Regions from separate parts of the Streptomyces sp. NPDC043726 genome, predicted to be linked through region 1. Evidence: riboswitches for the same ligand, from Rfam matches in the RefSeq annotation. Region 1 holds a riboswitch; the other holds the start of a gene.
What was found. A riboswitch is a leader RNA that binds a small molecule or an ion and turns the genes downstream of it on or off. The one in region 1 is predicted to bind cobalamin.

Region 1 (7,192 bases):
CCTTGATCTCGCACAGATAGCCGTCGATGTGCATGACGAACTCGTCGAACGCCTCGTCGTCCGGCTGCTCGTCGACGTGCAGGTCGTGGTGGAGTTCGGCCGCCTTCACCAGCGTCCAGATCTGCGCCCGTACGGCCGGCGCCTTCGCCGGGTCGAGGTCGCTCACCAGGGCGTACTCGTCGAGGAGTTGTTCCAGCTTGGCCAGGTCGCCGTAGGTGTCGGCCCGGGCCATCGGCGGGACGAGATGGTCGACGACCGTGGCGTGCCCGCGCCGCTTGGCCTGAGTTCCCTCGCCGGGGTCGTTGACGATGAACGGGTAGATCAGCGGGAGTTCACCGAGCACCGCGTCCGGGGCGCAGCCTCCGCTGAGGCCGAGCCCCTTGCCCGGCAGCCACTCCATCGTGCCGTGCTTGCCCATGTGGACGATCGCGTCGGCGCCGAAGGAGTTCTCCAGCCACCGGTAGGCGGCCATGTAGTGGTGGGACGGCGGCATGTCCGGGTCGTGGTAGATCGCGATCGGGTTCTCGCCGAAGCCGCGCGGCGGCTGGATCATCACGACGACATTGCCGAACTGGAGGGAGGCGAGCACGATGTCGTCCCCGTCCACGTACAGCGAACCCGGCGGCTCGCCCCACGCCTCGGTCATCGCCTGCTTCAGTTCCGGGTCGAGCTTCTCGAACCAGGCCCGGTAGTCGGTGAGCGGCACCCGTGCGGGCGCCGAGGCCAGCTGTTCCTCGGTGAGCCACTCGACGTCGTGGCCACCGGCCTCGATGAGCCGGTGGATCAACTCGTCGCCGCCGGAGGGGTATGCGGTGACCCCGTAGCCGGCGTCCTTGAGCGCGTCCAGCACCCGTACCGCCGACGCGGGCGTGTCGAGTCCGACCGCGTTGCCGACGCGGGAGTGCTTGGTCGGGTAGGCGGTGAAGACCAGCGCGAGCTTCTTCTCGACGTTCGGCTTGTGCTTCAGCGCCGCGTGCCGGACGGCGATCCCGGCGACGCGCGCGGCCCGCTCCGGGTCGGCGACGTACACCGGGACGTCGTCCGGGCCCTGCTCCTTGAAGGAGAACGGCACCGTGACGAGCCGGCCGTCGAACTCCGGGATGGCGACCTGCATGGCCGCGTCCATGGGCGAGAGGGCGGCGTCGGACTCGTCCCAGGCGGCTCTGGACGACGTGAGGCACAGCCCTTGCAGCACCGGGATGTCGAGGTCGGCGAGGGCCCCGATGTCCCACGCCTCCTCGTCCCCGCCCGCCGAGGCCTCCGAGGCGTGCGTGCCGCCCGCCGCCAGGACCGTGGCGACGAGCGCGTCGGCCCGGCCGAGGATCTCGTACAGCCCCGCGTCGGCGCCGCGCAGCGAACCGCAGTACACCGGCAGGGCGTTGGCGCCGCGCGCCTCAATGGCGTCGCAGAGCGTGTCGACGAAGCCGGTGTTGCCGCTCAGTTCATGGGCGCGGTAGAAGAGCACGCCGACGGTGGGCCGGCCGCCCTCCAGGGCGCGGTCGCCGTGGACGCCGTACTCCGGCATCTTCTGCGGCTCGACGAACCCCTCGCCCGTGAGCAGCACGGTGTCGGAGAGGAAGCGGGCGAGTTCGGTGAGGTTGGCGGGGCCGCCCTCGACGAGGTACCGCAGCGCCTCGGCGACGACACCGGCGGGTACCGACGACTCGGCCATCAACTCCGCGTCCGGGACGGCCTCTCCGCCCAGCAGCACGGTCGGGATGCCGGAGGCCTTCAGCGTGGCGAGCCCGTCCTCCCAGGCGCGCTTGCCGCCGAGCAGCCGTACGACGGCGATGTCCGCGCCATCGAGGAGGCCGGGGAGCTCCTCCGCGACGTCCACCCGGGTCGGATTGCCGATCCGGTAGGAGGCACCGGACGCCGCCCTGGCCGCCAGCAGATCCGTGTCGGCGGTCGACAACAACAACACTGTGCTCATGCGGGCGCTCCCGGTGGAATGAAAGGCAGTCCTTGCGGCGCGCCCGACTCGATGAGCCGCCGGAGCGCGTCGGTGTCCGCGTGCTGTTCGATCAGATCGCCGAGCACATCGAGCTGCTCCTCGCGCAGCGCGGCGAACGAGGTGTCGGCGGCCGGCACGAAACGGCGGCCCGCGGCGGCCGCCACCTCGCGCAGGAAGGCACGGCGGAAACCGTCCGACTCCAGTGAGCCGTGCCAGTGGGTGCCCCAGGTCTGCCCGACCCGGCAGCCGTCCAGGAAGGGTTCACCGCCGTGCACGGAGGCGACCCCGTGGTGGATCTCGTACCCCTCGACCCGCTCGCCGAGGGCCTCGCCGACGGGCCGGGTGAGGGTCTTCTCGCGCGCGAACCGCACGCGGACGGGCAGGATCCCGAGTCCGGGGACATGACCGCGACGGCTCTCGACGTCGTCCTCGATGTGCTCGCCGAGGAGTTGGAAGCCACCGCAGACGCCGAGGACGGGCCGCTCCTCGGCGGCTCGTCGCACGATCGCCTCCGCGAGCCCCCGCTCCCGCAGCCACTCCAGCGCGCGGACCGTGCCCCGGGTCCCGGGGACGACGACGAGATCCGCGTCGGCCAGTTCCTCCGGCCGGTCCACGAACCGCACGACGACACCCGGCTCGGCGGCGAGGGCGTCGACGTCGGTGAAGTTGGACATGAGCGGCACGGCACAGACGGCGACGCGCAGCACGTCCTCGCCGACGGGGGAGGAGACCTGGGACTCCCGGACGGCTCCCCGCAGCGACACCCGCAGGCCGTCCTCCTCGTCGATGCCGAGCCCGTGCCGGAAGGGCAGGACGCCGTAGGTCCGCCGCCCGGTGAGGCCGTGCAGCATGTCCAGGCCCGGCTCCAGCAGCGAGACGTCACCGCGGAACTTGTTGACGAGGAACCCGGCGACGAGCCGCTGGTCCTCGGGCGAGAGCAGCGCGACCGTGCCGAAGAAGGAGGCGAAGACACCCCCGCGGTCGATGTCGCCGACCACGACCACGGGCAGCCCGGCGTTCCGGGCGATCCCCATGTTCACGATGTCGGTCCGCCGCAGATTGATCTCGGCGGGCGAACCGGCCCCCTCACAGATCACCGCGTCATACGTGCCCCGCAGTTCGGCCAGACAGTCGAGCACCGTCCCGAGGAGCTGCTGCTGCCGCCCCCCGTGGTACCCGCGCGCGCTCAACTCGCCCACCGGCTTGCCCATGAGCACCACCTGGCTGCTCTGCTCACCACCGGGCTTGAGCAGCACCGGGTTCATCAGCGCGGTCGGCTCGACGCGGCAGGCCTGGGCCTGCATGGCCTGGGCCCGCCCGATCTCGGCGCCCTCGCGGGTGACGAAGGAGTTGAGCGACATGTTCTGCGCCTTGAAGGGAGCCACCTTGACCCCCTGCCGCACCAGCCACCGGCAGATACCGGCGGTGACGACGCTCTTCCCGGCATCGGAGGTGGTCCCGGCGACGAGCAGCCCACCGCCCGTCATGACGTACGCCCCTTCACGACCCGGCGCGCGACGACGCTGACGCCGAGCGCCAGCCAGCCGACCCGCCGCGACAGCCGTACGGCCCGTTCGATGTCCCCGACTTCCACTGCCCGCCCCTCCCCGTTGAGTACCGGTCGATGTTCGACGCGTCCGCCGTACGACAGAGTCCCGCCGAGCCGGACGCCCAGCGCCCCCGCGAACGAGGCCTCCACGGGCCCGGCGTTGGGGCTCGGGTGCTTCTCGGCGTCGGCGCGCCAGGCGCGTACCGCACCCTGGGGATTCCCCCCGGCGACGGCGGCGAGTACGGCGGTCAGCCGCGCCCCCGGCCACCCGGCGACGTCGTCGAGGCGGGCCGAAGCCCACCCGTAGCGCCGGTAGCGGGGCGACTTGTGGCCGACCATGGCGTCGAGGGTGTTCACGGCCCGGAACCCGAAGAGTCCCGGCACCCCGCCGAGCGCGCCCCACACCAGCGCGCCGACCACGGCGTCGGAGGTGTTCTCGGCGACGGACTCCACGACGGCCCGGGCGATCCCGTCGGCGTCGAGCGCCTGCGGATCGCGCCCGCACAGATGCGGCAGCCGTGCCCGCGCGGCCTCCACGTCCCGTGCTTCGAGCGCGCGCCCGATGCTCCGGGCCTCACGGGCGAGCGAAGTCCCCCCGACGACTGCCCAGGTGGCGAGGCCGGTGAGGACGACGGACGCGGCGGGGGAGTGTCGTACCGCACGAGAGGTGAGAGCGCCGACGGCGACGGCGCCACCGGCGCACACGGCGGTGTGCAACGCGCCCCGCCCCCGGTCGTCCCGCCACAGCACCCGCTCCACGGCACCCGCGGCCCGTCCGAACGCGGCGACCGGATGCCCACGGCGCGGATCGCCGAGGAGCAGGTCACCCAGGAGGCCGGCGGCGGCGCCGTACGCGAAGACGCGATCGGCCCGCATCGGCTCAGCCGGTCGCGGAGTCGGAAAGGGGTCTGGCGCTGGGTGTCAACAGGCAGGCGAGCATCGCGACATGTCCTCACTCAGGGTGTCCACGCCCTGGTTCGACTAGACCGGCGGTGAGAGTTCCTGGCTCCCGGGGCTACCTACCCCGGTGACAGTGGCGGGACCGCGCCGGACTCGCACCGGCTTCCTCTCCTGCCGCCGTAATTGGCTCCGGCAGTCCACCACGGCCCCGGAACGGCCGTCAACTCGCTGTTGACCTGCGAGGGAAGAGTGTGCTGAGGCCCACATCGGGCCCCGTGGGACGGGGTGGGAACAGCGCCGCCCGGGGCGTCGGGAAGACCCACCCGCCCGCATACGACAACGCGCCCCGCCCGTCGCCCGGCAGGGGCGATCGGACAGAGCGCGCGTCTGGGTGTCTTGGCGGGGAGCCGTCAGGCCACGATCAGGTAGATGCCGTAGCCCACGGCCGCGGCGCAGGCCGCGAAGCAGGCGTACGCACCCGTGAGCGCGACCGTCGCGGTGCCGCCCTGCTCCGCCGCTCGTTCGCGGCGGGCGAGGCCGGTGATGCCGAGGGTGAAGAGGGCCACGAGGGCCACGGTGACCACGAGGCTGACGCCGAAGACGGAGCCGAGGGCCGCCCAGTCGATCTTCATGATGCTGATTCCTTCAGAGAGCCGGGTGGGCGGGTCAGACGGTGGCCTGCGACGGGGCCGGTTCGCCGGCCGGGGCCGGGATCGTCGCCGTGAGGTCTTCGGTCACCGTGCCCGCCGGGGGCGGGGTGACCGCGGCCATGGCCGTCGTGACGACGCCGGCCGGCTCCTCGGCGGTCTCGTTGACGTTCGTGTGGTCGACGACCTCACGACGCGAGATCTTCCAGATCGCCGCGCTGGAGGCGACCAGGAAGACCGCCACGAGGCCGGTGCCCCAGCTGCCGAAGCCGGTGACCCACTCGGCGACCGCGGCGACCAGCGCCGCCGCCGGCAGCGTCAGGCCCCACGCGACGAACATCCGCGTCGCCGTCGACCAGCGCACCACGCCGCCCTTGCGGCCCAGCCCCGCGCCCATCACCGAGCCGGAGACGGAGTGCGTGGTGGAGAGCGAGAAGCCGAGGTGGGAGGAGGCCAGGATGACCGTCGCGGCGCTGGTCTGCGCGGCGAAGCCCTGCTGCGGCTGGAGGTCGGTCAGGCCCTTGCCCATCGTGCGGATGATCCGCCAGCCGCCCAGGTAGGTGCCGAGCGCGATGGCGATGCCCGCGGAGAGGATGACCCACATCGGCGGGTCGGAGTCGGGGGCGAGGGTGCCGCCGGCGACCAGGGCGAGGGTGATGATGCCCATGGTCTTCTGCGCGTCGTTGGTGCCGTGGGCCAGCGAGACCAGGCCGGCCGAGGCGATCTGCCCGGCGCGGTAGCCCTTCTCGGAGGACTTGCTGCCCTCGGCCTTCTTGCCCAGGGAGTACATCAGCTTCGTCGCGAGCAGCGCCGCGATGCCCGCGACCAGCGGGGCGGCGACGGCCGGGATCAGCACCTTGGTGACGAGGACGTCGCCGTGGACCGCGCCCACGCCCGCCGAGGCGATGGTCGCGCCGATCAGACCGCCCATGAGGGCGTGCGAGGAGCTGGAGGGCAGGCCCACCAGCCAGGTGAGCAGGTTCCAGAGGATCGCGCCCACCAGGGCGGCGAATATGACCTCGGGACGTATGCCGGTCTCGTCGACGAGACCCTTGGAGATCGTGTTGGCGACCTCCACGGAGAGGAAGGCGCCTACAAGGTTCAGTACGGCGGACATGGCCACCGCGACCTTGGGCTTGAGCGCGCCGGTCGAGATGGTGGTGGCCATCGCGTTGGCGGTGTCATGAAAACCGTTCGTGAAATCGAACGCGAGTGCGGTTACCACCACAATCGCGAGGATCAGCGAGAAGTTTTCCATTTACCCAGGCAATCGTTCGAGGTCATTGGCCAGGCGAACGTAGGTAACCTGAATGAACGGAAGGTGAACACGGGCGGGCCGCACGGTGTCCGGAGGCTGGTCTCGATCTTCTGGGCATATCGCGCGGCCTCGCACGGTCCAGGCGCCCCAAGGACTAGGAGCCCCGGGCGAACTTCCGGAGCTGGTTCAGAGACCCGTTGAAGAGATTCTGGTCACCCGGCAGGCTGCCGCCGTTGTCGTACTGCCAGAAGGTCCACCTCGACCAGCCGGCCGGCAGTGTCCCCGCGCTCGAGGAGTTGTAGCGGGCCACCCACAGCGCGTGATGCGAGGCGAAGGCCCGGCTGCTGCCGGTGCAGGTGTTCCACCAGTGCGCGGTCGTGTAGATCACCGGGCGGCGTCCGGTCAGCCGGTGCACCTCGTTGCTGAACGAGGTGATCCAGCCGACCATCTTCGACCTGGTCAGGCCGTAGCACTTGCGGTCCTTGTCGTAGGGGTTGTACTCGATGTCCAGCGCGGGCGGCAGCGTCCAGCCGTCCGCCGTCCAGCCGCCGCCGTTGCGCACGAAGTGCGCGGCCTGGGTCTTCCCGGGCGACTTGTTCGGCAGCGCGAAGTGGTACGCCCCGCGGATCAGGCCGGCGTTCCGGGAGCCGTTGTACTGCTGGTTGAAGTACGGATTGCGGTAGGTGTGCGATTCGGTCGCCTTGACGTAGACGAACTTGGCGCCCTTCGTCTTGGCGCGCGGCCAGTCGACGTTCTTCTGGTGGGACGAGACGTCGTGTCCCTTGGGCCGGCTCGCCGCCGCGGCCGGGGACTCGGCCAGCGCGGTTCCCCCGATGGTCAGCGCCGCCACGGACGCCGCGAGTACGCGGGCGCGGTGGCGGGAC
Region 2 (7,192 bases), on a different contig from region 1:
TCCGGGGTGACGGCGGGCCGCACTCCAGTCGCAAGACACGCAGTGCCACGTTCGCGAAGGCGGCGGGGCATTGGCAGACGCAACAGACCGAGGAGACGGTGACAGTCATGGCAGAGGCGAGGACGCAGGCAGCCGAGGAACTGGCACGACGCTGGGCCACCGACACGCGGTGGAACGGCATCGAGCGCACCTACAGCGCCGAGGACGTCGTCCGGCTCTCCGGCAGTGTCCGGGAGGAGCACACCCTGGCCCGCCGCGGCGCCGAGCGGCTGTGGCGGCAGCTGCACGAGCGGGACTACATCCACGCGCTCGGCGCGCTCACCGGCGGCCAGGCCGTCCAGCAGGTGAAGGCAGGTCTCCAGGCGATCTACCTGTCGGGCTGGCAGGTCGCCGCCGACGCCAACCAGGCCGGCCACACCTACCCCGACCAGAGCCTGTACCCGGCCAACTCCGTGCCCCAGGTGGTCCGCCGGATCAACAACGCGCTGCTGCGCGCCGACCAGATCGCCACCAGCGAGGGCGACGGCTCCGTGGACTGGCTCGCGCCGATCGTCGCCGACGCGGAGGCCGGCTTCGGTGGCCCGCTCAACGCCTTCGAGCTGACCAAGGGGATGATCGCGGCCGGCGCGGCGGGCATCCACTACGAGGACCAGCTCGCCTCCGAGAAGAAGTGCGGCCACCTCGGCGGCAAGGTGCTCGTGCCCACCTCCCAGCACATCCGCACCCTCAACGCGGCCCGCCTCGCCGCCGACATCGCCGATGTGCCCACCGTCATCATCGCCCGCACCGACGCGCTGGCGGCCAACCTGCTGACCTCCGACGTCGACGAGCGTGACGCCGAGTTCGTCACCGGCGAGCGCACCGCGGAGGGCTTCTACCGGGTCCGCAACGGCATGGCCCCCGTCATCGCCCGCGGCCTGGCCTACGCGCCCTACGCCGACCTCATCTGGGTCGAGACCGGCACCCCGGACCTCGCCCAGGCACGCGAGTTCGCCGAGGCCATCCACGCCCAGTACCCCGACCAGATGCTCGCCTACAACTGCTCGCCGTCCTTCAACTGGAAGGCCGCGCTGGACGACGACCAGATCGCCAAGTTCCAGCGGGAGCTGGGCGCGATGGGCTACCGCTTCCAGTTCATCACCCTGGCCGGCTTCCACTCCCTGAACCACGGCATGTTCGACCTGGCCCGCGGCTACGCCGAGCACGGCATGACCGCCTACGTCGACCTCCAGGAACGGGAGTTCGCCGCGCAGGCGCAGGGCTTCACCGCCGTCAAGCACCAGCGGGAGGTCGGCACCGGCTACTTCGACCTCGTGTCCACGGCCGTCAACCCCGCCTCTTCCACGACCGCGCTGGCCGGTTCCACCGAGGAGGAGCAGTTCCACTAGGCCGACACACCTGACCAGCGGGGGCGTACGACCGTCCCCGTACGCCCCCGCTCCCCACCCCTCCCGCAGGAGAACCCGATGTCCACCAGCGCACTCACCCACCACGTCCGCGTCCTCGCCGCCCCGGGCGACCGCCACGACGAGATCCTCACCCCCGCCGCCCTGGACTTCGTCGGACGGCTGGCCGCGGAGTTCGGCCCGCGCCGACAGGATTTGATGAAGGAGCGGCGCCGCCAGGTGCTGCGCCTGGCCAGCGGTTCTCCGCTCGACTTCCCCGTGGTCACCACCGCCGTCCGCGACGACCCGAGCTGGCGCGTCGCACCGCCCGCCCCCGGACTGACCGACCGGCGCGTGGAGATCACCGGACCGCCCGAGCGCCGCATGGCCGTCAACGCCCTCAACTCCGGCGCTCAGGTGTGGATGGCGGACTTCGAGGACGCCACCGCCCCCACCTGGGACAACGTCATCGACGGTCAGCTGACCCTGCTGGACGCCATCGAGCGCAGACTCGACTTCACCAGTCCGGAGGGCAAGGAGTACCGGCTCGGCGAACGGCTCGCCACCATCGTCGTGCGGCCGCGCGGCTGGCACCTCGACGAGGAGCACCTGGAGTTCGACGGCCGACCGGTGCCCGCCGCGCTGGTGGACTTCGGGCTGTACTTCTTCCACTGCGCGCAGCGTCAGATCGACGCCGGCCAGGGTCCGTACTTCTACCTGCCCAAGCTGGAGAACCGCTACGAGGCCCGTCTGTGGAACGACATCTTCGTCGCCGCCCAGGAGCTGCTCGGCATCCCCCGCGGCACCGTCCGCGCCACCGTCCTCGTCGAGACGATCACCGCCGCATTCGAGATGGAGGAGATCCTCCACGAGCTGCGTGAGCACAGCTCCGGCCTCAACGCGGGCCGCTGGGACTACCTGTTCAGCCTGATCAAGACCTTCGGCCACCGCACCGACTTCCTGCTGCCCGACCGGGCCAACGTGACGATGACCGCGCCCTTCATGCGGGCGTACACCGAACTCCTGGTCCGCACCTGCCACCGGCGCGGCGCCCACGCCATCGGCGGCATGGCCGCCCAGGTGCCGAGCCGGGACCCGGCCGCCCACGAGGCGGCGCTCGCCTCGGTGCGCCTGGACAAGGAGCGCGAGGCGGAGGACGGCTTCGACGGGTCCTGGGTGGCCCATCCGGGTCTCGTGCCGGTGTGCCGCGAGGTCTTCGACGCGGTCCTCACCGACCGCCCGCACCAGATGGACCGCACCCGTGACGACGTGGCGGTCACGGCGGCCGACCTGCTGTCCGTCCGCCGGATCAGCGGTCCGCCCACGGCGCAGGGAGTGCGCACCAACGTCGCCGTGGCGTTGCGCTACTTCGACGCCTGGCTGCGCGGCCAGGGCGCGGTCGCGCTGTACGGGCTGATGGAGGACGCCGCCACGGCCGAGATCGCCCGGGTGCAGATCTGGCAGTGGCTGCGGCACCGGGTGATCGAGCGGGAGGCGGTACTGCGGATGCTCGACGAGGAGGCCGCCGCCCTCGGCGCCGAGCTGCCGTGGGCACGGGTCGAGGAGGCGCGGGAGCTGTTCGAGCGCACCGCCCTCACCGGTGAACTGCCGCTGTTCTTCACCCCGGAGGCCTACTCCGGCCACCTCGTCGAGCGCGCGGAGCCGCGGTCATGAGCGCGACTGTCCGGCGCGTCGGCGTCGTGGGCGGCGGGCAGATGGGGGCCGGCATCGCCGAGGTGTGCGCACGGGCCGGGCTCGACACGGTGGTCTGCGAGGCCGACGCCACCGCTGCGCGGGCGGCACGCGACCGGGTGGCGGCCTCGCTGGACCGTGCAGTCGCCCGCGGCAAGCTGGATCCGGCGGCGGCGCGGGACGCGCTCGCCCGGCTGGTCTTCACCGGCAGCCTGGAGGACCTGGCGGACCGTCAGCTCGTCGTCGAGGCCGTCATCGAGAACGCCGACGCCAAGACCGAGATCTTCACCGCCCTCGACAAGATCGTCGTGGACCCGGAGGCGATCCTCGCCACCAACACCTCCTCCTTGCCGGTGATGCGCCTCGGCATGACCACGAGCCGCGCCGACCGCGTGGTGGGGCTGCACTTCTTCAACCCCGTGCCGGTGCTGCCCCTGGTCGAGGTGGTGGCGTCGCTGCACACCTCGCCCGCGACCGTGACCGCCGTCGAGCGCTTCGCGGCCGAGATCCTCGGCAAGAGGGTCGTCCACTCCCGCGACCGCTCCGGCTTCGTCGTCAACGCACTGCTGATCCCCTACCTCCTCTCGGCGATCCGCATGACGGAGTCCGGCTTCGCCACCGCCTCCGACATCGACGCCGGCATGGAGCTGGGCTGCGCCCACCCCATGGGCCCGCTGAAGCTCGCCGACCTGATCGGGCTCGACACCGTCGCGTCCATCGCCGAATCGCTCTACGACGAGTTCAAGGAACCTCTCTACGCCCCTCCCCCGCTGCTCCAGCGGATGGTCGAGGCGGGGCTGCTGGGCCGCAAGACGGGCCGCGGGTTCCACGTGTACGGCCGGGAGTGAGCACCCCGGCACCACGGGACCACTCACTCGACTCCCCGTCCGAATACCGGACTTGCTCCACCGCTCCCCCGGATCGCCCCGTACGCTGGCCGTGCAGCTGGTTCGCCCCGTCCGCCAGGCGGGATGCGTCGTAAGAGGGAACCCGGTGGGAATCCGGGACTGCCCCGCAGCGGTGAGTGGGAACGACCGCCGTCATACGCACTGGACCCGACCTACCGGGTCTGGGAAGCGACGGCCAGTAGATGTCCTCCGGACGGAGGGCGTGCCCGCGAGTCCGAAGACCTGCCAACTGCCCGCGCGCGGACCGTTCCGTGCGCGGACATCCCGGTGACCTCGAGGGCGGGTCGGCGTACCACCGGGCGGACCGCTGTCCGCCGGGTTCGTCACCCCTTCGCGCTCTCGTCCCGTCCCCGGGATCTCAGGGATTCATCTCGCGAAGGAGATCTCCGTGACAGCGAAGTCCGCAGCCGCGGCAGCACGGGCCACCGTGTACGGCTACCCCCGCCAGGGCCCCAACCGGGAACTGAAGAGGGCGATCGAGGGCTACTGGAAGGGCCGCGGCACCGCCGACGCCCTCCACGCCACCGCCGCCGACCTGCGTGCCGCCACCTGGCGCCGGCTCGCCGACGCCGGCATCGACGAAGTCCCCACCGGCGACTTCTCGTACTACGACCACGTACTCGACACCACCGTCATGGTCGGCGCCGTCCCCGAGCGGCATCGCGCCGCCGTCGAGTCCGACGCCCTCGACGGCTACTTCGCGATGGCGCGCGGCACCCAGGACGTCGCGCCGCTGGAAATGACCAAGTGGTTCGACACCAACTACCACTACCTGGTCCCCGAGCTGGGACCGGACACCACTTTCAGCGCGCACTCCGCCCAGCAGGTCGCTCACCTCAAGGAGGCCCTCGCGCTCGGCCTGACCGCCCGACCCGTCCTGGTCGGACCGGTCACCTACCTGCTGCTCGCCAAGCCCGCGCCGGGGGTGAGCGCGGACTTCGAACCCCTCACCCTGCTCGACCGGCTGCTGCCGGTGTACGCCGAGGTCCTGGCCGATCTGCGGGCCGCCGGCGCCGAGTGGGTCCAGCTCGACGAGCCCGCTTTCGTACAGGACCGTACCCCGGCGGAGCTGAACGCCCTGGAGCGCGCCTACCGTGACCTGGGCGCCCGCACCGACCGGCCGAAGCTGCTGGTCGCCTCGTACTTCGACCGGCTCGGCCAGGCGCTGCCGGTCCTGGCGAAGGCCCCGGTCGAAGGGCTGGCCCTCGACTTCACCGCGTCCGCCGCCGCCAACCTGGAGGCGCTCGCCGCTGTCGGCGGACTGCCCGGCAAGCGGCTGGTCGCCGGGGTCGTCGACGGCCGCAACATCTGGATCAACGACCTTGCGAAGTCCCTGTCCACGCTCGGCACCCTGCTCGGTCTCGCCGACCGGGTCGACGTCGCCGCCTCCTGCTCCCTCCTTCATATGCCCCTGGACGCGGCCGCGGAACGGGACATCGAGCCTCAGATCCGGCGCTGGCTCGCCTTCGCCCGGCAGAAGACGGCCGAGATCGTCACCCTCACCAGGGCACTGACCCGCGGCACGGACACGATCACCGCGGAACTCGCCGCCAACCGGGCCGACCTGGCCTCCCGCGCGGGTTCGCCGATCACCCGCGACCCGGCCGTGCGCGCCCGCGCGGGGGCGGTCACCGAGGCCGACGCGCGCCGCGCCCAGCCGTACGCCGAACGCGCCGCCGCCCAGCGTGCCCACCTGGGCCTGCCGCTGCTGCCGACCACGACCATCGGCTCGTTCCCGCAGACCGGTGAACTGCGTTCGGCGCGCGCCGACTTGAGGGCGGGCCGGATCGACACGGCCGGCTACGAGGAGCGGGTCAGGGCCGAGATCCAGGAGGTCGTCGCCTTCCAGGAGAAGGCCGGCCTGGACGTCCTCGTGCACGGCGAGGCCGAACGCAACGACATGGTCCAGTACTTCGCCGAGCGGCTCACCGGCTACCTCGTCACGCAGCACGGCTGGGTCCAGTCCTACGGCACCCGCTACGTCCGCCCGCCGATCCTCGCCGGCGACATCTCCCGTCCCGAGGCGATGACGGTGCGCTGGACGACGTACGCCCAATCGCTCACGGACCGCCCGGTCAAGGGCATGCTCACCGGTCCGGTCACCATGCTCGCCTGGTCCTTCGTCCGCGACGACCAGCCGCTCGGTGAGACCGCCCGCCAGGTCGCCCTGGCCCTGCGTGACGAGGTCAACGACTTGGAGGCGGCTGGTACTTCGGTGATCCAGGTCGACGAGCCCGCCCTGCGCGAGACACTGCCGCTGCGCGCCGCCGACCGTGCCGCGTACCTGGCCTGGGCCACGGAGGCCTTCCGGCTCACCACCGCCGGCGTGCGGCCGAACACGCAGATCCACACCCATATGTGCTACGCCGAGTTCGGCGACATCGTGCAGGCCATCGACGATCTCGACGCGGACGTCATCAGCCTGGAGGCCGCCCGCTCCCACATGCAGGTGGCCCGCGAACTCGCCGCGCACGGCTACCCGCGCGAGGCCGGACCGGGCGTCTACGACATCCACTCGCCGCGCGTACCGAGCGCGGCGGAGGCGGCGGAGCTGCTGCGCATCGGCCTTGAGGCCATCCCGGCCGAACGGCTGTGGGTCAACCCCGACTGCGGCCTGAAGACCCGCGGCTGGCCCGAGACCCGCACCTCCCTGGAGAACCTGGTGACGGCGGCCCGAGCGGTCCGCGGGGAGCTGCCGACGACCTGACATCGACATCGCCCGGCCGGGAAGCGGGGTTCTTCGTTTCCCGGCCGAGCACTCCTCCGTCATCCGGCCAGCGCGCAGTCCCCGCACTTGGCTCCCGACGGCACCCGGTAATACAGGCAGCAACTGCGCCGCCGGAAGCCGAGGTTGGGCCCGGTGAGGTGTCCGGTGGCCGCGAGTCGGCCGGTGTTCAGCAAGGCGCCCACGAGGTCGGTGAGGGGCTCACGCAGATCCGGCCTGGCCGTCAGAACAGCACGAGCCGCCTCCACGAGCGCCGAGGCCGCGTTCCCGGCCAGGAGCCGGGGCGCCACCTTGACGCGGAGTCCTGCGGCCAGTCGATCCAGGTGCCTGCGGACGACCACCTCGTACAGCGCCTCGGCAAGACGCGGGCTACCGTCCGCGTACCGGCCGGTGGGGACGGCGATCCGCAACTCCGGTCCGCTGTGGGCGCGTTGCAGCCCGGTCAGGTCCGGAACGATGCCGTGCGCGACGGTGCAGGCCAG

Region 2: linked by a shared signal. The riboswitch ahead of metE (5-methyltetrahydropteroyltriglutamate--homocysteine S-methyltransferase) and the one ahead of AC068Z_RS37525 (cobalamin biosynthesis protein) in region 1 are both predicted to bind cobalamin.

Annotation. Positions count from the first base shown of each region.
Region 1 covers NZ_JBWKCI010000018.1:62,358-69,549, reverse strand. Annotated here, with positions in the region: gene cobN (cobaltochelatase subunit CobN) at 1-1,933, opposite strand, end outside; gene AC068Z_RS37530 (cobyric acid synthase) at 1,930-3,441, opposite strand; gene AC068Z_RS37525 (cobalamin biosynthesis protein) at 3,438-4,379, opposite strand; cobalamin riboswitch at 4,481-4,620, opposite strand; gene AC068Z_RS37520 (hypothetical protein) at 4,814-5,035, opposite strand; gene AC068Z_RS37515 (inorganic phosphate transporter) at 5,070-6,308, opposite strand; gene AC068Z_RS37510 (lysozyme) at 6,463-7,192, opposite strand, start outside.
Region 2 covers NZ_JBWKCI010000015.1:38,246-45,437, reverse strand. Annotated here, with positions in the region: gene aceA (isocitrate lyase) at 108-1,388, shown strand; gene aceB (malate synthase A) at 1,467-3,059, shown strand; gene AC068Z_RS34865 (3-hydroxybutyryl-CoA dehydrogenase) at 3,056-3,925, shown strand; cobalamin riboswitch at 4,007-4,229, shown strand; gene metE (5-methyltetrahydropteroyltriglutamate--homocysteine S-methyltransferase) at 4,374-6,692, shown strand; gene AC068Z_RS34855 ((2Fe-2S)-binding protein) at 6,752-7,192, opposite strand, start outside.